2 regions of the Paenibacillus sp. FSL H3-0333 genome follow, and region 2 is predicted to be linked to the other one. Evidence: riboswitches for the same ligand, from Rfam matches in the RefSeq annotation. Region 2 holds a riboswitch; the other holds the start of a gene.
The links. Region 2 has a riboswitch for glycine ahead of gcvT (glycine cleavage system aminomethyltransferase GcvT). Riboswitches for the same ligand answer to the same signal wherever they lie in the genome.
Positions count from the first base shown of each region.

Region 1 (15,051 bases), 450 kb from region 2:
GAAAAAAGTAAAGATTGGACGGTTCCCTCACCGCCTATGTAGAAACGGTACACATTCAGAATCACATATAAGGGCAGGGTATGTTTGTACCCTCCATACAAGGCCGCAATCACAAACGGAACATACCGCAAGTCAAAGATGAACCCGGTCTCCAGCCGGATCGGCTTAGCGATACACAGGATCATGGTGGCGGCGATGAGCAGTACAAGAATCTTATGATTGTAGGCGTGGGGCCTATTTTCGAAGAAAATCAGAAATATCAGCACCGGAAACAGCATAAACAAAAAATTGAGCAGCAGCGTCTCAAACAAGGCTAACTTCCTTTCGGTTCTAATGCTGGTGTCAAGAGATACGTTTGTATTCTGAGCACTATACTTAGAACATTACGCTAACCTGATATTAGAAGTAAAGGAATTATTGTATGCGTTTTTTCTCCCGGAATTCAAGGAACCCCGCGAGAAGTGTCGAATACGTATGCTTTGAAGGCATGATGCACAGCATTGCATAACTACAGCAACCGAAGGAGCGGGTATCGATGGCTTTTACCATTAATAATCTGAAGGACAATTCCAACGTAATCATTAAAGAGCAGCTAGGCGGCTTCAGCATCATCGAATACAAAGAGGATCTCAGCACCACTACCCGGTATGAAGCAGAGACCAACTTCTTCATGAGTAAGAGCAATATGCGCAACAAGCAGCTGATGATTGAGCTGAATAACAATGAGGTGATGCTGAGCGCCGGAGCCATGCAGTATATGATCGGCAATATCGAGATGACCTCCGGCATCAAAGGCGTAGGAGGACTGATGCGTAATATGCTATCCGGGGCGGCAACCGGAACCAGTGCAGTCAAGCCGCTCTACAAGGGAACCGGAACCATTCTGCTGGAGACCACCTACAAATACCTCTGGCTGATTGATGTGGACAACGACCATATCGTAATCGATGACGGCATGTTCCTCGCTTGTGAGACTACGCTTGATATCTCCGTTGCGGCACGCAAGAACATCTCCTCTGCCGTCCTCGGCGGTGAAGGGCTGTTCAACCTGAGCGCGCGCGGCAAAGGGATTCTTGCCCTCGAAGCTCCCATTCCTTCCGAGGAGGCTGTCGTGGTCGAGCTGCAGAATGATGTGCTGAAGGTGGACGGGAACTTCGCCCTCATGTGGTCCAACTCTCTGGACTTCACGGTCGAGAAGTCAGGCAAGACCCGTCTGGGCTCCGCCGCCTCAGGCGAAGGCCTGGTCAACGTGTACCGGGGAACCGGTATGGTCTGGCTGGCCCCGCTCATGAATTACAGAAACAGCCTGCTTCAGGGTACGCCTACTTCATAATGATGCTGGGGTATCGTCCCACCCGCATGAACCCAATCGAAAGGAGGCCCTGTCTTTATGTCCATTCAAGCTGTGCTGTTTGATTTCGATGGAACTCTGGCAGACACCCTGCCGTTATCCTTTCGTGCCTTCCAGGCTGTATTTAAGCAATACGACCAGAGAGAAGTCACCCGCGATGAGCTTGTCGCGATGTTCGGTCCCACTGAGGAAGGCATCATCGGCGGAAATTTCACAGATCCGGCTTCGGTTCCACAAGCAATAGAGGATTATTATTCAATATATAAGCAGGGGCATTTCGAAGAATTCCAGAATAATGAGCACATCCTTGGATTACTTCAAGCCTTGAAGGCTCAGGGAATGAAGCTTGGAGTCATTACCGGTAAAAGCAGACGGGCCTATCAGATATCGGCCGGAGCGCTGGATCTGGAGCATTTCTTCGATCTCTCGATTACCGGCGATGATGTGGCGAAGCCAAAACCTGATCCCGAAGGTATACATTCGGCATTGCGAACACTGGGCATTGAACCCTCCCAGGCCATATTCGTAGGCGACAGTAATGCGGATATTCTCGCAGGCAAGGCTGCCGGAATGCAGACCTACGCTGTCCGCTGGCTACCCACCTTCCAGAGTCAGGCCTATGATCTTGCGCCGGACGGCATTCTGGAGAATGTTGCGGAGTTCCAGCGGCTTCTCCAATTGAATAACATTATACCAATGACCTACCATTCCAAGCAGCAGGCAGCGGACATTAAGGCGTTAGAGCAGCAGTGCAGCCAGGCCGATTCTATCCAATTAAGCTCAGACCTGGAGCATCTCGTCAAGGAAGACGGCGACCATGCCCTGCTCTGCTACCGCGAAGATCAGCTCATTGGCCTGCTTAGCTGGTTCGCTGCGGACAGTGATTATGCGCAGATCAATGCCATGGTCCATCCGGATTACCGCCGGCAAGGTGTGTTCCGCAGCCTTGTGAAATGTGCCAGAGCAGACATTGAGCCTCTTGGCGTACACCGGCTCAGCTACAAAATCCCCGCCAGCTCGCAGACAGGACTATTGGCGGCGCAGGCCCTGGGCGGGGATTTTGACCGGTCAGAATACGCCATGTCGTACGCCGGTATGAATTCCGCCAGCCCGCTTCCTTCAGAGCTAATCCTGCTTCCCGCTGCGCCTGAGGATTTAGAATTCATGGTCTCCTGCTCCTCCCAGGCCTTCGGAGAATCGGAAGACGATACGCGCAAGTACTTCACACAGACGGATGAGCCAGAGCGGATAACGTATATCGCTTGGACAGGGAGTGAACGAATCGGCCTGATCCGGGTCAACTATATCAATGAGAATACGGCTTTTATTCATAATTTCTGTATCCTGCCTTCCCATCAGGGGAAGGGGGTTGGGGAAAAGGTACTAAGACAGGCCGTCGGTATCCTGTTACAGAAACCTTACCCGGTTATTCGCCTAAGTGTTGTCACCGGGAATGTCCGGGCGCTGAATCTCTATCTCCGTGCCGGATTCAAGATTCATTCAGAGTATAAATATTACAGCGGCAGCCTGTACCTTGAACCGTAATTGCAGCTTTAACTACAGTCAGCACATGCCAAAAAAGATCCTCTTTCTGATTAAGAAAGGGGATCTTTTGCTATGCGGCATAAAAATCTTAGAGCGCATGCTACGACTTCTGCTTACCCGCCAGCTGCTCCTGGGCAAGACGGACCATCTCACGAACCATGGAACCTCCGATGCGGCCGCCAATTTGTCCCGCCGATTCGGTCGTCAGCTTACCGTTATTACCAGCCTGCAGCGGGATGCCCAGTTCCTTCGCCACCTCGTATTTCACATCGTCCGGGTGATTCGGATCTACGTGATATCCCTCCTGCCGCATAACCTCCGCTTTGAACGTCTGCATTCCCTGGGCGGACCCTGGTACAGCATACTTTCTGCTTCTTCTCGCCATTTAAGGACACACTCCCTTGCTGTCTTTCCTCTAAGTTGCCCAGGAGTGTGGGCCTTCATTCCCTGTCGTCCTTTAAGACTGCATCCCGTCCTCAATCCGCTGCATGAATTCTTCCACCGCGCTGTAGCCCAACTGCTTGAGATACCAGTTGTTCGCAGCCGCTTCAATCAGACCGGCTACATCGCGGCCCGGCTGAAGCTGGACCTCGATATGCGGGATTTGCACCCCGAGATATTCGGTGAACTGGGGCACCAGCTCCAGCTCATTGTTGAGCGAATTCTCCTGCCAGGGGGCAAGCTCGATATCGAGTACGATCCGCGTCTCATCCTGGAACGCCCGCCGCCCATACTGCCGTACGACGTTGATCAGGCCGATGCTGCGCAGCGCCAGGAATTCACGTGTGGTATCATTATGAGTCCCGAGGAGCGTCGCCGGACCCAGCTTCTTCAGCACCACAATATCATCAGCCACGAAGCGGTGGCCCCTGCGGATCAGCGTATGCGCCGTCTCGCTCTTGCCGATCCCCGACTTGCCCCGCAGCAGAATCCCTATTCCCGATACGTTAACGCATACCCCGTGGATAGACAGCTCGGGCGCCAGCGTCTTCACCAGGAAGCTGTCCAGCTTGGCGATGAACTCGGTGGTCACCTCCGGCGTCCGCAGCAGCGGAATGCCTTCCTGGTCACAGAACAGCGTCAGGTAAGGAATCTCCTGCTGGCCGCTGGTCACAATGAAGCAGGGCGGATGGTATTTGACGATGTTGCCAATATGCAGCATCCGCTCCTCTACACTCAGCGTTAACAGGTAGTTGATCTCTTTACGTCCAAGGACCTGCACCCGCTCCATCGGAAAAAAATCAAAATAACCGACAAACTCCAGACCCGGTCTGTGCGTCCTTGGACGGGTGATGTTCCGGTCCATCCGGCCCGCTCCGGCGAGCACCTCCAGATGGAATTTCTCTACAAGACTCTGCACGCTAATAGATTTCATGAGATCCCCTCCCAATCCAATATTTTCCGATAGATTTATCTAAAAATCTTGTAATCTGCACACGCTAATTATATATTAAAAACAATATATAAGACCTAAGACCCACAAAAATCTATAAATACTATTAAAATCAAGAAGGTGTAACATATTGGCCTTAGCCTCTTGGATTGACCTGATTATGTGCTTCCTTCTGTTCCTGCTGCTCATCTATATCGTGGCTACGGTCACCATTACCAAGCTGCACAAGGTCTATTTAGGGTTCCATTTCTCCATGCTGATCTGGCCCTACTGCCAGTTTGCCATAAGAACCGTGGATGATCCTCTCTATCAGCTCTTTTATGTGAAGCTTGCCTTCGTGGATGCTTCCCTGCTGGGCCTGGGCTGGATCTTCTTCACGATTCTGCTTGCGGGACAATCCCAGTTCCTTAACAGAAAAACAGTGTCCGTGCTGGTGATCCCTGCAGTACTGACCTCCCTTGGAGTGGTGCTCAATCCTTATGGATGGTTCGTCCGTCCGGTGAATGGAGGGTATGTGGAGCGCATCTACGGACCTATTTTCTGGATCAGCATGACCTTTCTTGTCATTAACGCCCTCGTGTCCATGTATGTCATCTACGTGGCTCTGACCTCTAATCAGGCTGCACGGATCAAGAACCAGGTTATGTATATGCTCAAAGGCATTACAGCCCTATGCGTCTTCCTTATGATCGATGTGCTTCTCAATGTCATTCTGGATGACTATCTGCCGGTAATTCCGGGCTTCACTTCGCTGGGTATCGTGGTGTCGGCTACGTTCTTTGTGATTACGATCCACCAGGACAAAGTATTCGATATCGTAACTATCGCCCATCAGGATATTATCAATACCATGGAATACGGAATTCTCGTGCTGGATGACCAGGAGCAAGTGGTAGAGATTAATCATGCCCTGCATCCCTATATCCCGCTTGTGAAGGGTGCGGCGTTCAACATGAGCAGCTATCTGCCGGATGACCCTGCCATGAAGATCGAGTCCTTCCTTGAGAAATACCATGAGCATCCGCTGGAGACGGCCGAGCTGGAAATTCTGCATCCCCTTATCCAAATGGTTGTCAGTATTCATGCAGCACCCATTATGGTGAGCGGCAGCCGGGTCGGACGGATTGTCACCTTCCAGAATGTTACCGAGATCCGGCGTCTCATCGATGAGACGAACCAGCAGAATGCGATCCTGAAGGAACGCAACGACTCGCTGGTGAAGGTACAGGAGGAGCTGTTCCAGACGAACGGCAAGCTGAGGAAGCTGGCGATCACCGACAGCCTGACCGGCTGCTACAACAGGCATTATCTGATGCAGCAATTGGAGCAGGAGGCGCTGCGGGTCAGCGACACCCGGACACCTTCGACTATTATACTGATCGACATCGATTTTTTCAAAAAAATCAACGACCAGCACGGCCATCTGGCCGGAGATATGGTCCTGTGTAACACAGTGGAGCTGCTGCAGCGCAGCCTGCGGCCCTCCGATATTCTGGCCCGCTACGGCGGAGAGGAATTCATTATCTATTTGCCGGATACGAATGGAGCCGAGGCGCGCCGTCTGGCCAAGCAGCTGAAATCCGAGGTTGAGCACAATACCATCCACATCGATTATATCGATGAGCCTGTGTCCATCACCATCAGCATGGGACTGCTCAGTATTGCTGAATTCAAGATCCCGCCTGCCATCGAGGCGAACACCTACTTGAACGACCTGTTCAAGTCTGCCGACAAAGCTCTGTACGCCGCCAAGCATCAGGGCCGGAATCAGATTGTTGCGGCGGAGGTATAATTGGATGTTATCCTTGTATCATGAGCACTAGCCGCATAGGCAGTGCTTTTTTTTGCGTTTATTTATGATTTTGATTATTTTATTTTTGCTGGAACCTTTTTGACTAAGCCGCCGTCTATGATCACAAATAAACCACAAACTACTCTTACGAGGTGACTGGACATGAAGAATACATTCAAGCTGATAACCCTATCCGCAGCCGCCGCTCTGGCGCTCAGCTTCACAGGACAACAATTCGCCTCGGCCGCAGCCTTCAAGGATATCCATAACGTGCAGGACAAAGACAAGATTATTGCCCTTCAAAACAGCGGCCTGATTAAAGGCATCAGCGCGGATCTGTTCGGCCCGAACCTCAGCATCACAGCAGCCCAGGGGGTGCAGATGATCGTGAGCGCGCTTGATCTGAATCTGGATACGATCCGGTTCGTGAAGGAGCCGCATGCCACCGACTATTTCAAGAACGCGAGTGACTCCGCCTGGTATGCGCAGGCGCTGATTATTGCCGGTGTGCACGGCTTGGACCTGCCTGCCGATCTGAAGCCTGGTGAGAAGCTGACCCGCGAAGAATTCACCTACCAGCTCATTGATGCGATGGAGAACACGAACCGCCTGCCGCTGATTAAGCCGGTGGCGGTAGAGTACGCCGATCAGGATCAGGTGAAGGTAGAATACTCCGGTGCCCTGCAGCGTGCGCTGAATTACGGTGTCCTGAAGCTGGATACCAGCGGTAAGCTTAACCCGAAACAGGAGATCACCCGTGCGGAAGCGGCAGTCGCCATCAGCAACGCGCTGGCTTATCTGAAGGCCCATCCAGCCCCTGCTGCTACGGATGAGGTCCTGACCGCAGAACAAGCTGTGCAGGTGATAAAAGAAGTGGTCGGACCTGAAGCGGATCTGCAGATCAAGATTGATCCGGCGGCCAGCATGTCCCGCGAAGAATTCACCTATCTGCTGATCCATACTCTACAGACCAGCGGGCAACTGCCGATGATCAACGTCATTCCGGTAGAGGTGAAGGACGGCGATCAGATCGACATCCTGAACTCGGGCGCCATCCAGGCTGCCATTGCCTTCGGCTTCGTGGAGCTGGACGCTGCCGGCAACTTCAATCCGAAAGCAGGGATTACCCGCCCTGAAGCTGCTTCTATTGCCGGGAATGCGGCGAACTATCTCAAGGCACATCCGGCGCCTGCTGCTGTAAGCAAGACGATCACCGCAACCGAGGCCGTCCAGTACATCAAGGACGCTGCCGGACCTGAGGCGAATCTGCAGATCAAGATTGATCCAAACATGAGCGTAACCCGTGAATCGTTCACCTATCTGCTCATTAACACGCTCCAGACCAGCGGTCAACTACCGATGATCAAGCTGATCCCGGTGGAGATCAAGGATAATGACAAGATCAATATCGTGAGCTCGGGAGCCATTCAGACCGCGCTTGCCCTCAAGATCGTGAAGCTGGATCAAGACGGAAGCTTCCGTCCCCAGGACGGCGTCACCAGCGCTGACGCAGCGGCAATGGTCAGCCAGGTGAAGGCCATCCTGAACGGAAAGTCTGCGAAGTAAGCAACATATGCCATTTATCTTACCCCTTCTGCGAACATGCGGGAGGGGTAAGTGCTGTGTTCTACAGCAGCAGCACCATCAGATCCTCGTCCAGATACTCGCCGTCAAGCTTCATCGCCCTTGGCTCTGTGCCGTAGCAGACGAATCCAAGGGATTCGTAGAGCCTTTTGGCAGACAGATTACTGGAGGTTACGGTCAGCGTAAGCTGCTCCAGCCCCGGCGCGCCCTTCGCCCGCGCAATCAGCTCCAGCATCAGCGCGCGGCCCACGCCATGTTTGCGGGCAGCCGGATCTACATATACTGCATAGACATTAGCTTTGTGCTGAATCTTGGGCCTGCTCTCCCGGAACAAGGTTGCCATTCCCGCCAGCCTCTGCTCCCCCTCCAAGAAGGCGCCCAGGGTGAAATGCTCATCGGAGGAATCCAGCCTAATTCGGGTAGTCTCGATAGACAGCTTCGCTTCCGATTCATAAGAGCTAAGGAAAGCTTCCGGGTGCTGCTGCAGCGACTGCAAACGAAGCGCCCGGTAGCCTTCGGCGTCTGAGGGGGTCAGTGTTCTGATGTACATTTCCTTCCTCCCTTACAATATGGATGCAATAAATTGACAAAAGGCAAATATTTGGTTATATTTAGGTTTGTAAAATTATATTTTGCGCAATTTAAATTCCTATCACTTGAAAAGAGGGACTTCTTATGATGACTGTAAGTTTAATTCTTGTTGCCTTAGTAGCACTAGAGCATGTGTACATACTTGTACTGGAGATGTTCCTGTGGACCACCCCGAGAGCACAGAAGGCGTTCGGATTGACCCCCGCCTTCGCACAGGAGACGAAATCGCTGGCAGCCAATCAGGGCTTATATAACGGCTTCCTGGCAGCCGGTCTAATCTGGGGGCTGCTGCATCCAAGCGCGGACTTTGGGTACCAGCTGCAATTGTTCTTCCTGATCTGTGTGGCGGTTGCGGCCATCTACGGCGGACTTACCTCCAAGAGATCCATCCTGCTGATGCAAGGCCTCCCGGCCTTTCTGGCGCTGGCGGCCACGTTGATCGCACATCTGTAAAATTCGCGGACCGATGCAGGCAGCTTCCTCTCCGCTCCAGCCTTACAGCTTCTGCGCGAACTTGTTCAACTGCTCAGACATTGCCCGGATCTCCTCAATGAAGCTGGAGATCTCATGCGTGGAAGCCGCCTGCTCCTGCCCGACGGACGCAATCTGGCCTATGGCTTGACTGATCCCTTGCATGGCCGACTGAATCTCACTCAGGGTATCCCTGATCCGCTGCGCCGATTGCTCGGTTTCCTTCGAGAATCTGCGGATCTCCTTAGCCACAACGTCGAAGCCCCGGCCCCGCTCCCCGGCATGGGCAGCTTCAATCGCCGCGTTAATGCCAAGCAGGTTCGTCTGGTCGGCCACCTTCCTCAGCACCGCCAGAACCTCACTGCTTTTACGGACACTATAAGCCGTTGCATCCGATTGAATCAGCAGCTTCTGCGAATAATCGGCAAGCAGGCCTGAGCCGTCCGCGACCTGGCTAATCCGCGCATTGGCCTGATTCAGGGACAGCGCCATCCGGTCCGCGATCTCCCGCAGCTCCGTCTGCCTGCGTACCTGAATGCATACCGCCCCACAGACCTCCTCATCCTCGCCATGTACCGGCAGAACCGTACCCACAAATTCATAACCGTAATATTCCCTAGGGACATTAGCCACCGAGTATTCATCCTGCTTCAGCGCATGATACAGAGGCTCATCTGCCTGAATGATCTGCCCTGCCCGGATGCCCAGATCAATGGAATCACCGGGGTAATAGGCAAGGAACTTCTCTGTGTCGCAGATGGCAATTGAGATATCGTAAGGAAAAGCAGCTTTCAGAATGGGTGCCAGATTCATTAGTTCTTCAAGGGAGCGGACGATGTTTTTCATAGATGCGGTTCTCCTTCTATTTCAGGTAGCTTCACGGTGCAGTGAAATCTTGAGTTAAGTTCGACATTTTGCGAATAACCTCCTTTATTCAAAAATGAATAATTAAAAATTGATTTATAAGCACAGCATCAGCCTGACGGGTGAAGGATGCGGGTGCTTCAAGCAGTAACCCCATTTTCTTCGCTTACCTGCTGGCCCGCGCGCCATTGGCGTGACCAGTGTGGGCGGTTTTTCAACCAAAAAAGCCGGAACCCGTCAGTCTATTGCTGACAGGCTTCGGCTTTCCTTCGCTCATTGCGGCTTAACTCTATTGTACTCCTGCCGCTATTGCATCCTTCAACCGATCCAGCTGCAGCAAGTGGTGGCGGTAGTGCATCTCGATCAGCAGATACCATTCGGTTGCATTCAAAGGGCCGAAGCGGGGATGAGGGACAGTGCTGTGCTCAGGTGCCTGCGCAAGCTTCGGCAGGGTCTCCCGCATACGGTCCATCACGGTGTGCAGACCCTGGATCAACTGCTCCTTGCTCTCCGGCTGTACCGGCGTGTACTGCGGTGACGGCGGAACATGAACGCGTACAGGCGGGAAGCTGCCCCCGGCAAAAATCGCTTTACCCTCCGGCGTCATCTCTGCTTCATTCCCCGCCGCTTCCCCGTTCCCGGCCAGACACTGATCGATATTACGGAGCTGCATGTACAGCGCCGATTGTATCAAATGCTGGACCATCTGCCCGAGAGACCACTCTCCCTCGGCAGGCTGCCGCAGCAGCTGCTCCATACTGAAGATATCTAATTCCATAAGATAGTGATGGGCAGTCTTCTCAAACTGCTGTAAGGCTTCTGTTGTCTTCATATTCATATTCATAATATTCAGGCAGCTCCTTTATTCTTAAGGTCTGTTCTGAATATACACAACCTCTCCTGACAACGTTATGTCAGTAGCGTTCCAGCATTCTCGCCGCTTCCTCCCGCACAAGCCTCCGCAAGGCTTCCGGCTCCAGGACAACCGCCCCCGCTCCCCAGCCAAGCACCCATTGCAGCAGGTCCTCGGGCTGGCGCACACGGAAGATCATATGCCTGCCATCTGCCTGGTCCTCCACTGCCTCCAGATAATAGTTCCCGGATTCAGCCGCCTTGCCCGCAATCTCCGGCTGAACCAAAATGCACACACGTACATGACGGTCATCCTCCGGCTGGTACTCGTGCAGATCGAAATCCGCAGGCGCTTCGAACCGGTCATCCAGAATGGTAAGCTCACTCATTCTGGATAAGCGGAAATGACGGATCTCCTGCCGCAGCCCGCACCAGGCCACCAGGGTCCATGCGCCTCTGTTCAAGACAAGTCCATACGGCGAGGCGGTTCGGACACTGCGGTGACTTCCGTCAGCTTCCTGTCTGCCCTTTGTATACCCAAAGCCGATCTTCCGCTGCTCCAGAATCGCGCGTCGGATCTGCTCCATGTACTCCTTTTCCTGTCCGTGCAGCTTATCTTTACTGGTATTCAGCAGCAGGATGCTCTGGCGGAGCCGGGCGGCATTCTCCTTGACATCCTCCGGCAGAACCGCTTCAATCTTCCTCCCTGCTGCGGAGGCCTGGTTACCATACTGAGTGTCGAACCGCTGCTCCACGAAATCCGTCCCGATCAGCAGGGTCACTGCCTCCTCGGCGGTGAAGCTGACCGGGGGCAGGAAATACCCTTTTACCAGTGAATATCCCTGACCCGTAGCGCCTACCACCGGCACTCCGGCTTCACTAAGCGCCTGGATATCGCGGTAGATGGTTCTTACGCTAGTCTCGAAGACGGACGCCAGATCCTCTGCCCGTACGACCCCTTTGCGCTGCAGCTCCAGTACGATGGCTAACATGCGGTCTGTCTTGTTCATGCGGCGGCTGCACCCTCTTCATCCTGAAATCAGTTTATGTATTGATTATACTGATTTCCTGTTCACTTTTCTCCTTACGGCTTCTAATGGAATACAGAACGAACAGCAGGATGAACCAGAGCGGGGTGAACAGCAGCGCCGGACGGGTCTCGGCAGCAAAGAGCATGATCACAAGAATGGCGGCAAACAGCGTCAGGACAGCATAGTTAATTACCGGGGTGAACGGTGCTTTAAATTTGGAAGCGGCATGTAAGTCCGGGCGGTTCCTTTTATACTTGATATGGCAGACCAGCACAACGCCCCAGACCCAGATGAAGCAAATGGCGCTGATCGTAGTCACGATGCTGAAGGCCTGACCCGGAATAAGCTTGCTGAGCAGTGCCCCGGCAGAGATCACCAGCGTGGAGAGGAATAAGGAATTCGCAGGCACATGATTCCGGTTCAGCTTGCCAAGCTGAGGCGAGGCCTGATTCCGTCTGCTCAGATTGTAGAGAATCCGGCTGGTCGAGAACATCCCGCTGTTGCAGGCGGAGGCCGCCGAGGTTAAGACAACGAAATTGATAATCCCCGCAGCAACCGGAATCCCGACCAGACTGAAGGTGCGCACGAACGGACTTTCAGCTGCGCTAAGCTGGGTCCAGGGATTAATGCACAGCAGCACGAAGAGCGCGCCGACATAGAAGAAGAGAATCCGCAGCGGAATTTTGTTGATCGCGGACGGGATATTTTTCTCCGGATTAGCCGTCTCCGCTGCCGATACCCCCACCAGCTCCACGCCGACATAGGCGAATACCACCATCTGAAAGGAGAACAGGAAGCCCTTCACCCCGTTCGGGAACACGCCCCCGTGCTCCCAGAGATTGCGGACCGACACTGAGCCTGCATCTGTCTTGAACTGGGTCACCAGCAGGACAATCCCCAGGCCAATCAGAGCCAGAATCGTAACCACCTTGATCAGAGCAAACCAGAATTCGAGTTCGCCGAAGCTTTTGACCGTGAGCAGATTGAGCCCGAGCAGAATGATCAGGCAGATCACGGCCGGTACCCACTGCGGAATATCGAACCAGTACTGCACATAGACGCCCACCGCAATCACATCGGCCATCGCCGTCATAATCCAGCAGAACCAGTAGGTCCAGCCTGTAATGAATGCCGCGCGCGGCCCCAAGTAATCCTCAGCAATGTCTGTAAAAGATTGATACCCCGCCTTCGAGAGCAGCAGCTCCCCCAGCGCCCGCATCACAAAAAACACGGCAATCCCCACGATCAGATACGTGAGCATAATGGAAGGCCCGGCCTGCTGAATCGCCTTGCCTGAGCCCAGGAATAATCCTGTGCCGATCGTACCTCCGATAGCGATAAGCTGAACATGCCGGTTCGCAAGCTCTCTTTTTAATTCTGTCTGTGCCATACCTGTTTCCCCCTTAGTGTATATGACGCTGTCCTGCCGGGTAACGCACAATAACCCCACAAAGTGGAGATTCCGCTCCGATGATTACTCAGATACTTTGCGGGGACCCCATAACAAAAAGGAGACTGGATATCATCCAATCTCCCGGTTCATAAGAAGTTCCAAATAAGCTTCTGCAGCAGCGGCTAAACCGCACGGCAAAAAACAAATCCGGTACTCTTCTGTCCTTTTGCCTGAGATTGTGAACCCTTCGGCGCTGCGGTCTCCCGCAGTCTCTCCAGAAGCTGCTCCAGCTATAGTGTGATCCATAGCCTTCATAGCTTGCGAATATTCAATTATTTGAAGCTGACTTCATGTAAATATTTTTCAATTCTATGCACAGTCCAGACTTCTGTCAATATCATTTGTTACTCTCGTGGTCATCGCCGGGTGTCCTGCACTGCTTCATTGCACGTTATTTAACCGTAATTTTGGTTTCCAGGTCTTTATAATAAGTTTTAGCCCACTGGCCCTGCTTGTCTTTGAGCATCTTCCCGCTGGCATCTTTGGAATACGTAAAAGGCTTAACGCTAATGGACTTCGGAACGGCTGGGAATGCACTATAGTTCTGTTCCTCGGTACCGCTTGTCCGGACTTTCTCAAACGGCTTGCCCCACGGCGAGATCACATTTCCTTTCTCGTCCACAAGGTCATATAACATTCTTTCCGGGTTGTTCACCTTGGACTTGGCCGCTGCCGGAACTTCACCCTTAAAGGTCACCTGCAGAGACATCGTTAACGCGGTCATCTCGAAGGAATTCACCGTATAGTTGAATTTGTTGTTCTTCTTGGAGACGCCCGGCTTCAGACTTAACAGGGTCCCCAGCTTGTTCACTTGAACTTTGAAAATAAACGGCTCCTTCACCCCGTTGGCGTATGCCTTCAGCGTCAGGTCGAATTTATCCGGAATTTGCTGCTTCATCGCTCCCTTACTCAAATAGATCAACGCTGTGTCCGTATCTTCCAAATTGGGAATGATGGAAGTATCAAACAGCAGCTTTTTCCCATTGATTAACACGTCCACATTCCTGGTCTGGTCCATGAAAGAACCGTTCTTGCCCACCGTCCCTCCCTCCTGCCGGATGCCTGCGATAAGTTGATTACTGTCATAGATCAGATCGGTTAGAGTCAGGGTCACCCCTTCCTGGGTCACGGCCTGATTCGGGGCAGCAGCAAGCCCTTTCTGGAAAATAGCCTTCAGAGTGGCGTTGTCGCTGGCCGCGAACGCGCTGTCAGCCTTAGCATCCTTGTTGACATTGGCTGCCGCCGCTACAGGTACAGTGAATCCCCCGCCGACAACTGTCCCTCCGAGTACAGCAGTTACTGCTGTTGCTATAATTGCTTTCTTCATCGTATTTAAGCTGATCGTGTACATAGTTTCTCTCCTTTGCTTATTAAGAATATACAGGTATAACGTTCTCTTGCTGCTATTTTGTGACAGGAGCGCAGAATAACATCCTACTTGCACAAAGTCATTTTTGAATAAACAGGGTCATTTGCAAGAGAGAATTCGGTTCATCCGCTCTACTATAATAAGTTCATCCAGAACAAGTAGAGTGAGGTTAGAACTTATGGCAAATCCCGTACCACAAGCTTTGAACACCAAGTTAGCGACACAGCCCCAGGGCCGTTTCGGCCGTCTGCTGCACAATATCGTGCGATACCGGGTGCTGCTGCTGATGCTGCTGCCCACCTCGATTATTTTTTTCATCAACTGCTATATTCCGATGTTCGGATTATTCATTGCCTTCAAGAACATCAACTACATTGACGGCATTATGGGCAGTCCCTGGGCCGGGCTCGACAACTTCCGGTTCCTGTTCGCCACCTCTGACGCCCTGCGCGTGACCATCAACACCGTGGGCTACAATGTGGTCTTCATTATCTCAGGCCTCATTCTCTCCGTCTCGCTGGCGATTGCGATCAATGAGGTGCGTAACAAGCTGGCTTCGAAGTTCTTCCAGACCGTCATGATTATGCCGAACTTCCTGTCCATGGTCGTGGTCAGCTTCATCGTCTATGCCTTCCTGCACCCGGAGTACGGCTTCCTGGTCAAGCATATTCTGCCAATGTTCGGCTACTCCTCAGTGAATGCCTATATGCATCCTAACGCATGGCCTTACATTCTGTGGATCACCAAAATGTGGC
Region 1 covers NZ_JBBODG010000001.1:798,549-813,599, reverse strand. The annotation lists gene MHH78_RS03700 (ATP-binding protein) at 1-311, opposite strand, end outside; gene MHH78_RS03695 (AIM24 family protein) at 536-1,333, shown strand; gene MHH78_RS03690 (GNAT family N-acetyltransferase) at 1,391-2,896, shown strand; gene MHH78_RS03685 (alpha/beta-type small acid-soluble spore protein) at 2,997-3,281, opposite strand; gene hprK (HPr(Ser) kinase/phosphatase) at 3,354-4,271, opposite strand; gene MHH78_RS03675 (histidine kinase N-terminal 7TM domain-containing diguanylate cyclase) at 4,420-6,081, shown strand; gene MHH78_RS03670 (S-layer homology domain-containing protein) at 6,244-7,647, shown strand; gene MHH78_RS03665 (GNAT family N-acetyltransferase) at 7,709-8,215, opposite strand; gene MHH78_RS03660 (DUF1304 domain-containing protein) at 8,341-8,709, shown strand; gene MHH78_RS03655 (methyl-accepting chemotaxis protein) at 8,752-9,573, opposite strand; gene MHH78_RS03650 (DinB family protein) at 9,881-10,423, opposite strand; gene MHH78_RS03645 (helix-turn-helix transcriptional regulator) at 10,506-11,453, opposite strand; gene MHH78_RS03640 (amino acid permease) at 11,488-12,864, opposite strand; glycine riboswitch at 13,076-13,155, opposite strand; gene MHH78_RS03635 (DUF5643 domain-containing protein) at 13,319-14,278, opposite strand; gene MHH78_RS03630 (ABC transporter permease) at 14,475-15,051, shown strand, end outside.
Region 1: linked by a shared signal. The riboswitch ahead of MHH78_RS03640 (amino acid permease) and the one ahead of gcvT (glycine cleavage system aminomethyltransferase GcvT) in region 2 are both predicted to bind glycine.

Region 2 (15,051 bases):
TCTGTGGGAAGGCGGCAGCCTGTCCGGCCTGCTGCAGCCTAATGCTGCCTTGATCGTATTCGGCGGCACCCTTGCGGCTGTACTCATCAGCTTCCCGGCGTCCAAGCTCCGCAGCATTCCGGCGGCGCTACGCGTGGCTTTTGGCAGACAACGGGATACCAGCCGGGAACAAGCCGAAGAGCTGATTGCTATGGCTGCACTAACGCGGCGCGGCGGTGTTCTCGCCCTGGAGAAACGGGCAGAGGAACATCCCGATCCCTTCACCCGTGAAGGCCTGTTTCTGATTGTCGACGGCAATGACCCGGATCAGGTCCGGCAGATCCTGGAGCTTGGAATGGATGCCAAGGAGCTGAAATATGAAGGCTATGCCAAAATATTCGAAGCCGCCGGAGGCTATGCACCGACCATGGGCATTATCGGCACCGTTATGGGGCTGATCCGGGTTCTGAGCAACTTAACGGACCCTTCCAATCTAGGCGCGTCGATTGCCGTAGCTTTTACAGCAACACTCTATGGAGTAGCCAGCGCTAATCTACTCTTTTTACCCATTGCCTCCAAAATCAAATCCCGCAGCCAAAGTGAGCTGGGCACCATGGAGATGCTGCTAGTCGGCATTCTGTCCCTGCAGAACGGGGATCACCCGCATCTGGTCCGGCAAAAGCTGGCCCCCTTCCTGGCAGACGCCCCTAAACGCAGCGCCAGCGCCAGCACCAGTCAGGGAGACCCGCTATGAGACAAAGAAACCGCCGGCAGCACCGCACCGCCGCAGGTAAGGAGAGCCGGGACCGCTGGATGATTACCTATGCGGATCTGATCACGCTTCTGCTTATTTTCTTCGTGATTCTGTATGCCATGAGCAGTCTCGATTCGCAGAAATATGCCATTGTCAGCGGCTCCTTATCGGATACCTTCAAGAGCGGAAGTACTGTACTGGAAGGCGGAAACGGCGTTCTGGAGGGCAATCAGGGCATTACAGGGACTGACGTTTCGAAGGGTCATAATGAAGACGGCAGCACCGCTGACACGCCTTCGGCCACAGACTCTGGGGATGCGAACGAACTCAATGGACACGGGGCAGATACACCTGCAGCCGGACAAGAAGGAGATGGGGCTGGACACCAGCCGTCTGCGCGCGAGCTTGCTTTTCGTGAACAGGAGGCGAAGCTGGCTGCGCTTATGGGCGTTATCACCCAATACGTGGAGGAGAATAACCTGGGTGAGCAGATTTTTGTTGCCGATAAGCCGCAGGGCATTGCGATCACGCTCAGTGACCGCTTCCTGTTCGATGCGGGTAAGGCTGAGCTGAAATCGCCTGCACTCCCTGCACTGCGCCAGCTCTCCGGCCTGTTCCGCGGCATCGGCGCCACCATCAGCATCGAAGGCCACACCGACAATGTTCCCGTGACGCCAGGCTCAGTGTACAAAGACAACTGGGAGCTATCGGGCGCCCGGGCGCTGTCTGTCCTGCGCTTTTTTCTGGACAAAGAGGGGCTGAGCCCCGATACCTTCCAGTACGCGGGTTATGCCGATACCCGGCCTGCATATGATAATGTGACCGTCGAAGGCAGACAGAAGAACCGCCGGGTCGAACTGATTGTACTGCGGCAGCTGCAGGAGGAAGAATAGCAGGTAATCGCGAGCGAATCCGCTCAGATAGCGGCAGGCGGCAGAAGCATATATCCATTTGCTAATATAAGGAGATAGCTCGCTATGCAGGATACAAACGGAGCGACGCCGGAGTCCGCAGGGTTTTTCAGGCTTTTGCGGCTGGCAGTTTCGCTGATCATGATCATTATTGCCCAGGGGATGCTAACCCTTTTCGTCGGATTTTTTGCCGCCTTCATGCAGTTCTTCTCCTCCCGTTACTTCTGGGGAGACCTCGCCCGCGTCTATCCGCTGGACAAGCTGATTGCAATTGGCGCTGATTACCTTATTGCCGGAGCTATCTTCGCCCTGGCCTGGTTCGGGGTCTGGTGGATGCTCTACGGCTTGTCCGGGAATGGGCGGATCCGCTGTTTCCCCCTGCTTCTGCTGAGCGCGTATTCGACGTTTCTTCTCCTCTTTTTACAAGTCAATCCGGTCTATAACCCGGAAGCCATGATCCCCAGTTCTGCCGGGGAAGCGACATTTATCGTTTGTATGGGGATGTCTGCCGCCGTGCTTTTCCCGTTTTATTCAGCCGGAGTGTATTATTTCGTGCTCAAGCCCGCCACCCGTCCGCGAAAAAGATACCGTTTCCTGCTGCTGTGCTCTGCATTTTCCCTTGCGGGTCTGGCTCTTCTGCCCCTGTTGTGGCATCTGGCTCCGGGCCTGTATCCGGGTCTGCTCGGGTATCCAGAATGATATACAGACGCAAAAAGACAGACCTCTCACATTAGTAACATCTAATGTAATAAAGAGAAGTCTGTCATATTAACATCCGCTTTCGCAAATAAACTAACTTTTATTCCCCAACCAGTTCCTTGTACGCAGCCGCATCCAGCAGGCCGGTTACTGCCTCTGCGAACTCAACATCAAGCTCCAGCTCAAAAATCCAACCGTCTCCGTAAGGCTGATCGTTGATCATCTCCGGGCTGGCCTCCAGCGCATCGTTGATCTTGGTCACCTTACCGGATACGGGTGAATATAGCTCTGATACCGTCTTCACGGATTCGATACTGCCCACGCTGTCGCCTGCGGAGATTGCTGCACCCACTTCCGGAAATTCTACAAACACGATATCGCCCAGCAGATGCTGCGCATGATCCGTAATCCCTACACGTACTACGCGTCCCTCGCCCTGCTGCGCCCACTCATGCTCTTCGCTGTATAGCAGGTTGTCCAGCACTTCACTCATTTCCAAGCCGCCTCTTTTCCGTAATTGGAGTTCTAAATTTAGTTATAGCCTAAGTTATCGGCTTGCCTAATGTCAATATAACTGACAGTAAAATTAAATTTGTCAACTTTTTGACGTTTTTTGATTGACAGGGCGGAGGGTTACCCGGTTTAATGGAGTCAGTAGAAAAACATATGGTTTGCGAATGATGGCATAGGGAGAGACTGTCTCACAGGAAGACAGCGCCGAAGGAGTAAGCCCGGGATGGGTGAATCTCTCAGGCAAAAGGACCTTTGCCGGACGCATCTCTGGAGAGCATCCAGGCCTGTAGCATAGGCTGACGGATCACCAACGGGGAAACCTGCACCAACAGCTGCAGGGTAACTCTCAGGTACAAAGGACAGAGCGAAAGTCCATTTATGCATGCGTGCATAATGGCTTTCGCCTGTCCTTTTTCGTATGTAACCAAAGCCAAGGGAGTGACGAGATGGAGTCTTTGAGAAGAACACCTTTTTATGATCTCTATGCCGCGTATGCGGAGTCCAGATGTATTGATTTCGGCGGCTGGGAGCTGCCGGTGCAGTTCACAGGGATCGTGAAGGAGCATGAAGCCGTCCGCAATCAGGCCGGACTGTTCGATGTCTCCCACATGGGGGAATTCATGGTTACCGGAGAGGGCGCGGAAGCCTTCCTCCAGAGAATGACCACGAATGATGTCAGCCGCCTGGAAGACGGCGCGGCGCAGTATACTCTCATGCTCTATCCAAGCGGCGGAGTGGTGGACGATCTGCTCGTATACCGGCTGGGCGAAGAGCGCTATATGCTTGTCGTCAACGCTTCCAATATCGACAAAGACTTCCAGTGGCTGCAGGAGCATCTCACCGCTGAGTTCAGCGGGGTCACTCTGAAGAATATCTCGGATGAGACCCTGCTGCTCGCTTTGCAGGGACCACTGGCGGGGACGATCCTGGCCAAGGTCACGCAGGTGTCTCTAACAGAGCTTAAGCCGTTCCACTTCATCGAACACGCTGAAATCTGCGGCGTCACCGTCCTGCTCTCCCGCACCGGGTATACCGGCGAAGACGGCTTTGAGCTGTACGCTCCCGCAGATACAGCGGCAGCTCTCTGGAATGGCCTGCTCGCCGCAGGCGCTCCGCATGGCCTAACTCCTGCCGGACTCGGCGCACGCGACACGCTGCGCTTCGAGGCCAAGCTGCCGCTGTACGGCCAGGAGCTGTCAGCGGATATCACTCCCCTCGAAGCCGGTGTCCAGTTCTTCGTGAAGCTGGATGCAGGGGATTTCATCGGCCGTGACGCCCTGCTGAAGCAGAAGGAAGCCGGTCTGCCCCGGCGTCTTGTGGGCCTGGAGATGATCGACCGCGGCATTCCCCGCTCCCACTACCCCGTGTATGCGGACGGAGTCAAGATCGGTGAAGTAACGACCGGCACACAATCCCCGACACTGAAACGGAATCTCGGACTCGCCCTGCTGGACGCTGCCTATACGGAGATCGGCACAGAGGTGTACGTGGAGATTCGCGGCAAGCAGCTCAAGGCTGCCGTCATCAAAGCCCCATTCTACAAAAGAAGCCAAGGAGTGAAGCCGCAATGAAGCACCGCTATCTGCCTATGACTGAGCAAGACCGTGCAGAAATGATGGAAACCGTAGGCATCCAGTCCATCGACGAGCTGTTCGCCGATATTCCGCAGTCCGTCCGCTACCAGGGAACGATGCCGATGTCCGGCGCTCTGGACGAATACGCACTGCTTCGCCATATGAAGGGTCTGGCTGATAAGAATGCCGACTTCGACACGCACACCAGCTTCCTGGGCGCCGGATTGTATGATCACCATGTTCCGGTTGTCATCAACCATGTGATTTCCCGTTCCGAATTCTATACTGCTTACACTCCTTACCAGCCGGAGATCAGTCAGGGGGAGCTTCAGGCGATCTTTGAATTCCAGTCGTATATCTGTGAGCTGACCGGAATGAAGGTTGCCAATGCCAGTATGTATGACGGCGCAACCGCCTTCTCCGAGGCAGCGGTGCTGGCCGCCGGAGCTACCAAACGCAAAAAGCTGATTGTCTCCCGTACGGTTCACCCGGAAGCGCGTCAGGTGCTTCGTACCTCCGCCAACGCCTGGGGCCTGCAAATTGTAGAAATTGACTATGCTGACGGAGTAACGGATCTCGCCAAGCTGGCCGAAGCTGTCGACAGCGATACGGCCGCTGTGCTGGTCCAGTCCCCGAACTTCTTCGGCGGCATTGAGGATCTGCGCCAGATCGAGCCGCTGGTCCATGCGGTCAAGGGTCTACTCGTCGTCAGCGCGAACCCGATTGCGCTCGGTGTGCTGGAAGCCCCGGGAAGGCTTGGCGCAGACATCGTCGTCGGTGACGCCCAGCCGCTGGGTATCGCCGCCTCACTGGGAGGCCCAACCTGCGGATTCTTCGCGGTGGCCGAGCCGCTGATGCGCCGGATGCCGGGCCGGATCGTCGGCCAGACAGTTGACCGGAATGGCAAGCGTGGCTTCGTGCTGACGCTGCAAGCCCGCGAACAGCATATCCGACGTGAGAAAGCGACCTCGAATATCTGCTCCAACCAGGCACTCTTGGCACTGTGCGCTTCTGTCTACCTGTCCGTGATGGGCAAGGAGGGCATGCGCGAGGTGGGTGAGCTGAACATCCGCAAGAGCCACTACGCCGCAGGGCGGCTGGCTGAAATCACCGGCGCAGAGCGCGTCTTCACTGCTCCGTTCTTCAATGAATTTGTCCTGAAGCTCCCGGAGGGCAGCAGTGTGAGTGCGATTAACTCCAGGCTACTCAAGGAAGGCTTTTTAGGCGGCTATGACTTAAGCCGGGATTACCCCGAGCTGGCCGGACATATGCTGGTTGCCGTAACGGAGAAACGAAGCAAGACCGAAATTGACGAATTTGCAAGCGCACTGGAGGGCTGTGTATGAAACCGGAACAAAGTCTGATTTTTGAATTAAGCCGTCCCGGCCGCTCGGCCTACTCCCTGCCTCTGTGTGATGTGCCGCAGGACGAAGGCCTTGGCTCACTCATTCCTGAAGGGCTGCTGCGCAGTGAGCCGATCATACTGCCGGAGGTATCGGAAGTGGATGTGATCCGCCACTATACAGCCCTGTCCCGCCGCAACTTCGGAGTTGATAACGGCTTCTATCCGCTCGGCTCCTGCACGATGAAATACAACCCCAAGATCAACGAGGATGTCGCCCGCTTCCCGGGACTCTCCAAGATCCATCCGTACCAGCCGGAGGAGAGCATCCAGGGTGCGCTTGAACTGATGTACACGCTGCAAAAGGATCTCGCCGCCCTGACCGGCATGGATGCCGTATCCCTGCAGCCTGCTGCCGGCGCCCATGGCGAGTGGACCGGCCTGATGATGATCCGCGCCTACCATGAGAGCCGCGGAGAGGTCCGCTCCAAGGTCATCGTGCCCGATTCCTCGCACGGCACCAATCCGGCAAGTGCCGCCGCAGCGGGACTCGACACCGTGACCATCCCCTCCAACGACAAGGGAATGGTCGATCTCGAAGCGCTGAAGGCAGCTGTAGGCAGCGACACCGCTGCGCTGATGCTCACGAACCCGAGTACTCTTGGACTCTTCGAGACGCATATCGTCGAGATCGCCGCAATTGTCCATGAAGCGGGCGGCCTGCTCTATTATGATGGAGCGAACTCCAACGCGATTATGGGCATCACCCGCCCGGGCGATATGGGCTTCGATGTGGTGCATCTCAACCTGCACAAGACGATGAGCACGCCGCACGGCGGCGGCGGGCCGGGAGCCGGACCGGTCGGCGTGAAGGCGAAGCTGATTCCATTCCTGCCGCAGCCTACGGTGGCACAGAACGAAGACGGCAGCTTCACGCTGGACTGCGGCGGGCCGGAATCGATCGGCCGCGTCAAAGCCTTTTACGGCAACTTCGGGATTCTCGTCCGTGCATATGCCTATATCCGCACCTACGGTCCCGACGGCCTGCGCGAGGTGTCCGAGAACGCCGTGCTGAACGCCAACTATATGATGCACCGGCTGGCTCCTTACTTCGAGATTCCCTTCCCGGGGGTCTGCAAGCATGAATTCGTGATGTCCGGCAAGAACCTTAAGCAATACGGTGTGCGCACGCTGGATGTAGCCAAACGGCTGCTTGACTTCGGCTATCATCCGCCAACCGTCTACTTCCCGCTGACGGTAGAGGAATGTATGATGATTGAGCCGACCGAGACCGAGAGCAAGGAGACGCTCGACGGCTTCATTGAGACCATGATCCGAATCGTCAAGGAAGCCGAGGAGACGCCTGAGATTGTCATTAATGCACCGCATACGACTGAGATCAGCCGCCTGGATGAGACGCAGGCCGCGCGTAAGCCGGTGCTCAACTGCTCCTGCGGTTAACCTTCTGCCAGAGAGGTCGGGCTTAGATGGTACACCAAATAGCCGGGTCAGCGATACGTTGGTATCGCTGCCCGGCTATTTGATATATGTACCTGATGCAGATTCCCCCGGCTACGGCGTAAGGCGCTTCACGAACTGGAAGCGGTCATTCACCCGCATTTTACTATAGATACTCTTCAGCATATTGCGCACCGTGCCTTCACTGATCCCCAGATCGCTCCCGATGTGCAGCGCACTCTTCTCCAGCAGCCACAGCCTCGCTACCTCCTGCTCCCGCGCAGTCAGCTTATACTCCAGCAATGTGGATTCAAGCCGGTACTGCTGCATCTCCGGGTTCTTCTCCATCCACTTCTCCATGATATTCTCTGCAATCTGCTGCACGAAGGGAATGGCGAATTCAATCGGCTCTCCTCTATTAAAAGAAATATCAACATAGCCGTAAACGCTATCATGATCCTGCAAGGGAGCGCATACACAGTTCCAGTCGCGGAAGGTCTGATCCGTATGTTCCGTTCCCCGCACCACTCCGATGCAGTTCATCTCCATCGCCAGCGATACGGCATTCATTCCTGCCTGCTGCCTGCTTAAGCTGACCCCCGGACGCAGCTCCGCCTGCTCCATCTCGGCCTGCGTCTCCGAAGAAGAATAGACCAGCTCCAGAATGGTCCCCGCCTTGTCCGTCAGGAATACCACATATGGAATGGAGAGCAGCTGGCTTAATTTGTTCATTTCACTGCGGATCGAAGAAATCATAGCTCTATGGTAGATATGCTCCCTGGATTCTTCGGAAGTACCCGCTACGGACATTCCGCTCTGGACATCAACTTGGGGTGCATCCAGCGGCCGGAAGGCTTCAAGTTCGCTTGCTTCTAAATCCCCAGGCATACTCCATGCTCTTGATTGATTAAAGACTCTCACAAACGATCCCTCCATTTTTACCAATTCCTATATAATCAATTTTAAAAGAAAGCATTATAACATACAATTACGGAATAATGAACATTCAGTATTGGATCTGTAAATCCCCGCGTTAGCGCTGTAAAATGTAGAAATCTGTTCACTCTTATATTTCTACATCATTCCAGGAGGTTCGACATGCTTCGCATCGGCTATCTATCGACTGCCCTTAATCTGGCTACCGCCATGGTGTCATTCCTGCGCTTCGGAAGTAATTATGCCCTGCTCATCATGGCCAGCTATACCCTCTTAACCCTTGCGGGATATCGGCTGCTGCAGAACAAAAGAACATTATATCTGATCCCTCTGCTTACCTTCAGCTGTTCATTCCTCTTATACAACGTGACCTATGTATTGTTGAAGCAGATTAACCTCGTAGACCTGTATGCTGTAGACTGGAGACTTGAGGTTCAGCTGGCGCTTCCCCTGCTGGTAGGGTTCGCCGTCCAGACTCTCCTTAAGCGTAGCGGCAACTCCCGGCTAGTGTAGGCTATACGGGGCTGCCGCTTTTTTTGCAAAATCGACCTAATCTGATAGTTTTCGACATCGGCTCAGTGATATATTTACTCTTACGTCATTCAGAGCGCTGAGGATTCAGAATTTTTCTCGCAGCCATCTGCGGTAACGCTTTCAACGTAATGAACAGGAGGGTTAAGCTTGAGTATGATTGAAGCCAAAGGACTGAGTAAGTCCTTTATGCAGGCGGTAAAGGAGCCGGGCCTTAAGGGAGCGGTGAAGCATCTGTTCCTGCCCCGGCATATCGAGAAGGTGGCCGTCAAGCCACTGGATCTGAGGATTGAAGCGGGGGAGACGGTGGCCTACGTGGGACCGAATGGTGCCGGTAAATCGACCACCATCAAGATGCTGACCGGCATTCTGATGCCTTCCTCCGGGAGTATCTCGGTGAACGGGATCAATCCGTACCGCAAAAGAATGGAAAACGCCGCCCAGATCGGCGCAGTCTTCGGGCAGCGCACCCAGCTGTGGTGGGATATTCCGATTGCCGAGTCCTTCTCGCTGCTGAAGGATATCTATCAGATTCCGGATGCCCTCTATAGGAAGAACATGGACTTGTTCACCGAAATGCTCGGGATGAACGAATTCATCCACCTCTCCGCGCGGAAGCTCTCGCTGGGTCAGCGCATGCGTGCCGATCTGGCCGCAGCCCTGCTGCATAATCCGCCAATTCTGTATCTCGATGAGCCGACGATTGGCCTTGACGTATCCGTGAAGGAGAAGATCCGCGGGTTCATTAAGCAGATCAACCAGGAGCAGCAGACGACCGTGATGCTGACGACCCATGACCTGGGGGACATCGAGGACCTGTGCAAGCGGCTGGTCATTATCGATCACGGCGCGATTATTTATGACGGTACGCTGAGCGAGGTCAAGGCCCGTTTTGCCAAAAACCGCGTCATCTTCTTCCAGGTACGCTCCCCCATGCCGGAATTGTACGAGCTGCTGGAGCAGAGCCCCGGACTGAAGCTGGAACAGCAGAGCAGCCAGGAGTTTTCGGTCACCTTTGACCGGTATGAATATACCGCCAGTGAAGTGGTCAGCCGGGTGATGAAGCATGGGGAGGTACTCGATTTCCGCATGGAGGATACCCACATTGAGCAGGTCATTAAAGCTGTCTATGACGGCCATCTGGACCTGAACGAGCACCGGGAAGCAAGGGGGCAGGAACATCATGATGACACCAGCCCGACTTAACATATACAGAAGCATTGCTAACCGCTCCTTGCAGAATGTGATGGCCTACCGGAACTCCTACATCATTAATTTACTGGCCAACTCGATTAATCTTGTAGCGATCTTCTTCCTCTGGCAGGGAATCTATGGCGGGCGCGAGGCGGTGGGCGGTTACTCCTGGGATCAGATGAAGACCTATCTGCTGGTGACCTTCCTGGCTAATTCCGTCTTATCCTGGTATTCCGAGACTGCCATTTCCGGCAAAATCCTGGACGGCAGCGTCGCCATGGACCTGCTGAAGCCGATTGATTTCCAGACGGCCCGATTCGCTGAAACCTTGGGTGCGAGTCTGCTGGAGGGGGCGATGAGCACAATTCTGCTGATCGTGTTCGCCACCTTCCTTACCGGAGTGAACTTCCCCCACTCGCCGATCGTCTATCTGCTGTTTGCGGTCAGTCTGCTCTGTGCGGTTGTGGTCAAATTCGGCGTGGTCTATCTGGCGGCGCTGTTATGCTTCTGGTCGACGGGGTCCCTTGGGATTGTCTGGACGCGGATTGCGCTCACTAACCTGCTGTCGGGCGCGCTGGTGCCATTGGCCTTCTTCCCGGACTGGCTGGAAAAGCTGGCGCTGCTGCTGCCCTTCCAGGCCATCATTCATACGCCAACGATGATTTTCCTGCAGCAGGCAGATACCTGGGAGAGCCTGCGGCTGATCGGCCTTCAGCTCTTTTGGGGGGCAGTGCTCTGGATGGCAGGCAAAGCCATGTGGAACTGGGCGGTCCGCCAGGTGACCATTCATGGAGGCTAAGGCGGAAGGAGGACGCAGAATGAAAATATCGCAAATGCTCTATCTCTATAGAAGACTGTATGTGCAGCAGCTTAAGGCGATTCTGGAGTACAACAAAGACTTTTACATCCTAATGTGCTCGGCGGCCTTGACGCAGGTGTTGGGCTTTGTGTTCCTGTGGGTGATCTATGACCGGATTCCGGATATTCAGGGTTGGCAGTTCTGGGAGGTCACCTTCATGTACGCCATGATCTTCCTGACGGAGGGGGCGGGTTCGCTGTTCTTCGAGGGCAGCTGGCGGCTGGGCAGGCTGGTCAACACAGGAGAGCTGGACCGTTATCTGCTGCGGCCGGTGCCGGTGGTTCTTCAGGTGTTCTGCACGGGGATTGGGATTAACGGTCTCGGCAATCTGCTTATCGGCGGGGTGATTATCTGGCAGTCGCTTGTGCACAGCCCTATCCACTGGACAGCGGGCAAGGCCGCTATTCTTATCCTGCTGTTTGTCACTGCGGTCATTATCCGGGTATCCATTAACCTCATGGGTAACTCGGCGGCCTTCTGGATTCGCAATGCCGGGAATGCATTTCCGCTAATGGTGCATAATCTGTCCGATCTGGCCAAATATCCGATTACCCTGTTTCCGCAGGCGGTCCGCATCTTCATTTCGACGGTGCTGCCCTATGCGTTCATCAGCTTCTACCCGGCAACCTATATTTTCGGCAAAAGCGGCTGGTCCGGCTGGTGGCTCCTCGCCCCTGTCGCGGCTATCGGAAGCGCGGCAGCGGCTTACGGAGTCTTCCGGTACGGGCTGTCCCGGTATGAGAGTACGGGGAACTGAGGGATGTGGCGGTATGGCAGTCCGCCGCTCACTTGCGGCGGGTTCCGGCGGGAGTTGGGGGGTGGGGTGATGGTGGCCGGGGATAGGGTGAATGAGGTGCAGAAGTGCACCTTATTTGCCGGATTGGCACGCATTCGGAGATTTCAGGGGCACTAGTGCACCACATTTGCTCAATTAGCCGGTATCCCGTGAATTCAGGGGCACTAATGCACTTCACTTGCCCGTTTTGGTGTATGTTCGCTGAAATCAGATGTACTAGTGCACTTCAATACTCTTCTTCAACTAAATTTGGCAACGTTCCACTCATCCGCCCACTTCCGGCCACATCTGAGGGGTTTATCCCTTTCATTCCGCTCATCCGTCCACTTCCGGCCATATCTGAGGGATTTATCCCTCTCATTCCGCTCATCCGTCCACTTCTGCCCGCATCTGAGGGATTTATCCCTCTCATCCTCCCCATCCGGCATACCTCCGCCTGCCTCCGCCTGCCTCCGCCAACCTCCCGAATCACTACCTTTTGATTTTCAGTATCTTACTATATTAAAAAACCTCCCTTTGGTTACCTGGAAGAAAAACTCCGGCTAAAAGGAAGGTTTTACTCTACTTCGTTCTACTGTGCAACAAATTGCCGCTTATCGAGGTCCAGCTCATAACTCTGTGGTCCTGGTCCCGGTTCGCCCCCAGCACCCTCAGGCGAGTGCACCACTAACTGTTCGTTCTGGTTGGCCGGGAACGGCGGCAGCTCGGAGTAGACCAACATATCATGTATGATTTCCCCCTGCTTGAAGGATAACGGAAATACTTCTCTGCTTCCCTTCTCCATAGCAAAGGCGTAAGCAACCAGTCCATGCCCGGACTTGTATTGGGGAGCAAGCAGATACACTTCTGCATTCTTGAAGCTGACTTTATCGAACTCCAGAACCTGGTCTGTTGGGCGTACGAATAAGAAAGCGGGCAGCTTAAGCAATACCTGATCCTGCTTCTCCGCCCGGTATACGATGGAGTAATCAGCCTGATATGTCTGCTCCCCTTCGAGACCGTAATTGCTGGATGCCTCCAGGTGTCCCCGCTCCTCGGAGCTGCTTGCAATCATCAGCAGCTCGCCTTGCCCTGCTGCGCTTCTCGCGCGGATAGTTCCACTGGCATTAATAGAATCGACAACCACAGAGCCGGCGATACCCTCCAAGGAGAACTGGCTGGTGAGGCCAGCTGTAGTTATCGGAGTCCCTGAGGATGCAGTTTCTGCGTCTGCTGGTGAAGCACTTGGTGCAGATGAAACAGTCTGTGCAGGGGCAGTAGGAGTTGCCGATGGAGACGCAGAAGCAGATGCTAAGGCAGACGGAGCCGATTCTGCCCCCGGCGTACCGGTGACGGATGTATTTTGGCTGCTGCACCCCAGCAGCAGGCTAAGCGACAGGACCGTGCCTGCTGCCAGTGTTGTAGCTGTAGACCGGATTGGACTCATTCCCCTCTAATCGTTTTTTGAGTACAACCCATTATATAAGATTATCACGGTCCACAAATTTAGAGATTGTCTTATTTTCTTTAAAAAATAGTCACATTCCTGTATACCGGACTACTTCAGATAAAAGACCTCCCGCAGCGGCACCATCGGAACCGCATCGTTGAAATCGAAGGAGCCCTCGACCATCTTCGAGGTGATCGCATTCCAGCGGTTGCAGGCCTCACTCCCGGCGATATAGGCGAATGCGGCTTCCGTATCATCACATTCAAAGCAATAGAAGAACTGGTTGCCGTTCTGAAAAATAGAGTAGTTGCGGATGCCCGCCTTGCTGTGCTCCTCCAGAATCTCCGGCCACGGCTCCAGATGCATTTGTACGTATTTCTCTAAGTATTCCTCTTTCACCTTCCAGGTCCAAGCCAGCTTGTTGCTGCCCATCCTCGCATCCTCCTGTCATATCTTCCTTTGATTCGATCATATCACATATGAACCAGGTTTGAATATGACCGTTTCGGACATTTCAAGGCAGCCAGGATACCCTTCGATATCAGGTACTGATTCCGGCTTCATTCGGACGAAGAATGGCAGAGCCAATCGCCAGCAGAACGGCAGCCATCAGTCCCAGGATCGCAAACGGCATCCACAGCTCGTTCCAGCCGCCACCGGTCGCGGCAATGTCTACCGCTTGTATTGCCCATTTCTGCGGTGTAAAGTTGGCCAGCTTCTGCATATATTCCGGCATGATGGAGACGGGCCAGAAGCAGCCGCCCAGCATGCAGGTCGGGGTAAGGATCAGCGAATTCAGCATCCCGGCATTGCGCGGATTGCGGATCAGCCCGGCAACGGTGCTGGCAATCCCCATGGAGACCAGCATGAAGGCCGCCAGAACCAGGAAGTAGAGAAAGAGAGGCATCTCATAATCGTAGCGGAGCACCCATTTGCCCAGCACCAGCACGACAAGGATCTGAATCATTCCTACAAGAAAGCTGCCCAGGAAGTTGCCAAGCGCAATTTCATAGGAACGGACTGGAGCACTGAACATGCGCATCATGGTACGCCCTCTGCGGTCATCCGTGATCTGGGAGACGGAGCTGGTCACCAGTGCCATCAGGAACATAAGCGTCATCCCTGTAACTACGCCCAGGGTCTGCCGCGGATAGAGATCATAATCGGTACGGGTGCTGCCCACGTTGTGCTGCTCCGACTGCTTCAGCACAGCAGCGAGCTGCGCCTGCATATCGCCTGTTCCTCCGCTGGCGGCAGCAACGGTATGTGCTGCTTCGGCAATTTGTGCAGCAGTGGCGGTGATCTTCATCTTCATCATGATTGAGCTTTCGCTTGCTCGAAGCTCATAGATGCTGATCTGCGGCGAGTCCCCCGCCATTAAGGCGGCAGTGTACCCGGCAGGAATGAACACCCCCACCGTTCCCTCCTGCTTAATTGTCGCTTCCTTCAAAGCGGCCTCATCCTTGCGCGGCTCGAACTTATATTCTCCGGCCTGCTCCAGCTCCGTAATCAAATGTCTGCCGGCTGCCCCCGTATCCGAGTTGGCATATAGAACGGTTGCCGGTCCCTCCGCCATCCCTCCGGTAAGGGAGATAATCGCTGCCACCACTATGCCGGGAAGCAGAATGAATACCATAAGCCCTCTGAAGGTGCCAATGCTTCGTCTAATCATATTCCAGGCAATAATTAATATTTTATCCACGGTAACCCACCTTCCGGTATGAGACAATCACTGCCGCGAACAAGGCCGCGCTGATGAAGCACATCACCCACAGATTCGGCAAAAGCTGCTCCAGACCGGAATGCAGCATCATCCGGATGACCGCCTGCTGCACCCAATGGTTAAGCGTGAATGCCCCTGCGCTGTTCACCCAGGAATCGGGAAGCGGCGCCATTCCGCCGCTGACGAAGGTCATTACTACAGTCAGGACACTAATGATATTCGTAGCCGTCGCTGAGGTCCGGCTGAAGAGACAGATCAGTACGGCTAGCGTCATTGAGGCGGCAATCATCAGCAGGCAGAACAGCAGCAGCAGTCCCGGGCGGTTGCCCCAGTAGACGTTGAACAGCCAGTCA
Region 2 covers NZ_JBBODG010000001.1:1,245,642-1,260,692, reverse strand. The annotation lists gene MHH78_RS05580 (flagellar motor protein) at 1-733, shown strand, start outside; gene MHH78_RS05575 (flagellar motor protein MotB) at 730-1,626, shown strand; gene MHH78_RS05570 (hypothetical protein) at 1,711-2,343, shown strand; gene gcvH (glycine cleavage system protein GcvH) at 2,444-2,836, opposite strand; glycine riboswitch at 3,021-3,118, shown strand; glycine riboswitch at 3,122-3,221, shown strand; gene gcvT (glycine cleavage system aminomethyltransferase GcvT) at 3,303-4,427, shown strand; gene gcvPA (aminomethyl-transferring glycine dehydrogenase subunit GcvPA) at 4,424-5,776, shown strand; gene gcvPB (aminomethyl-transferring glycine dehydrogenase subunit GcvPB) at 5,773-7,233, shown strand; gene MHH78_RS05545 (LuxR C-terminal-related transcriptional regulator) at 7,345-8,118, opposite strand; gene MHH78_RS05540 (hypothetical protein) at 8,329-8,679, shown strand; gene MHH78_RS05535 (ABC transporter ATP-binding protein) at 8,854-9,903, shown strand; gene MHH78_RS05530 (ABC transporter permease) at 9,881-10,690, shown strand; gene MHH78_RS05525 (ABC transporter permease) at 10,710-11,507, shown strand; gene MHH78_RS05520 (hypothetical protein) at 12,118-12,972, opposite strand; gene MHH78_RS05515 (L-rhamnose mutarotase) at 13,084-13,407, opposite strand; gene MHH78_RS05510 (ABC transporter permease) at 13,517-14,677, opposite strand; gene MHH78_RS05505 (ABC transporter permease) at 14,670-15,051, opposite strand, start outside.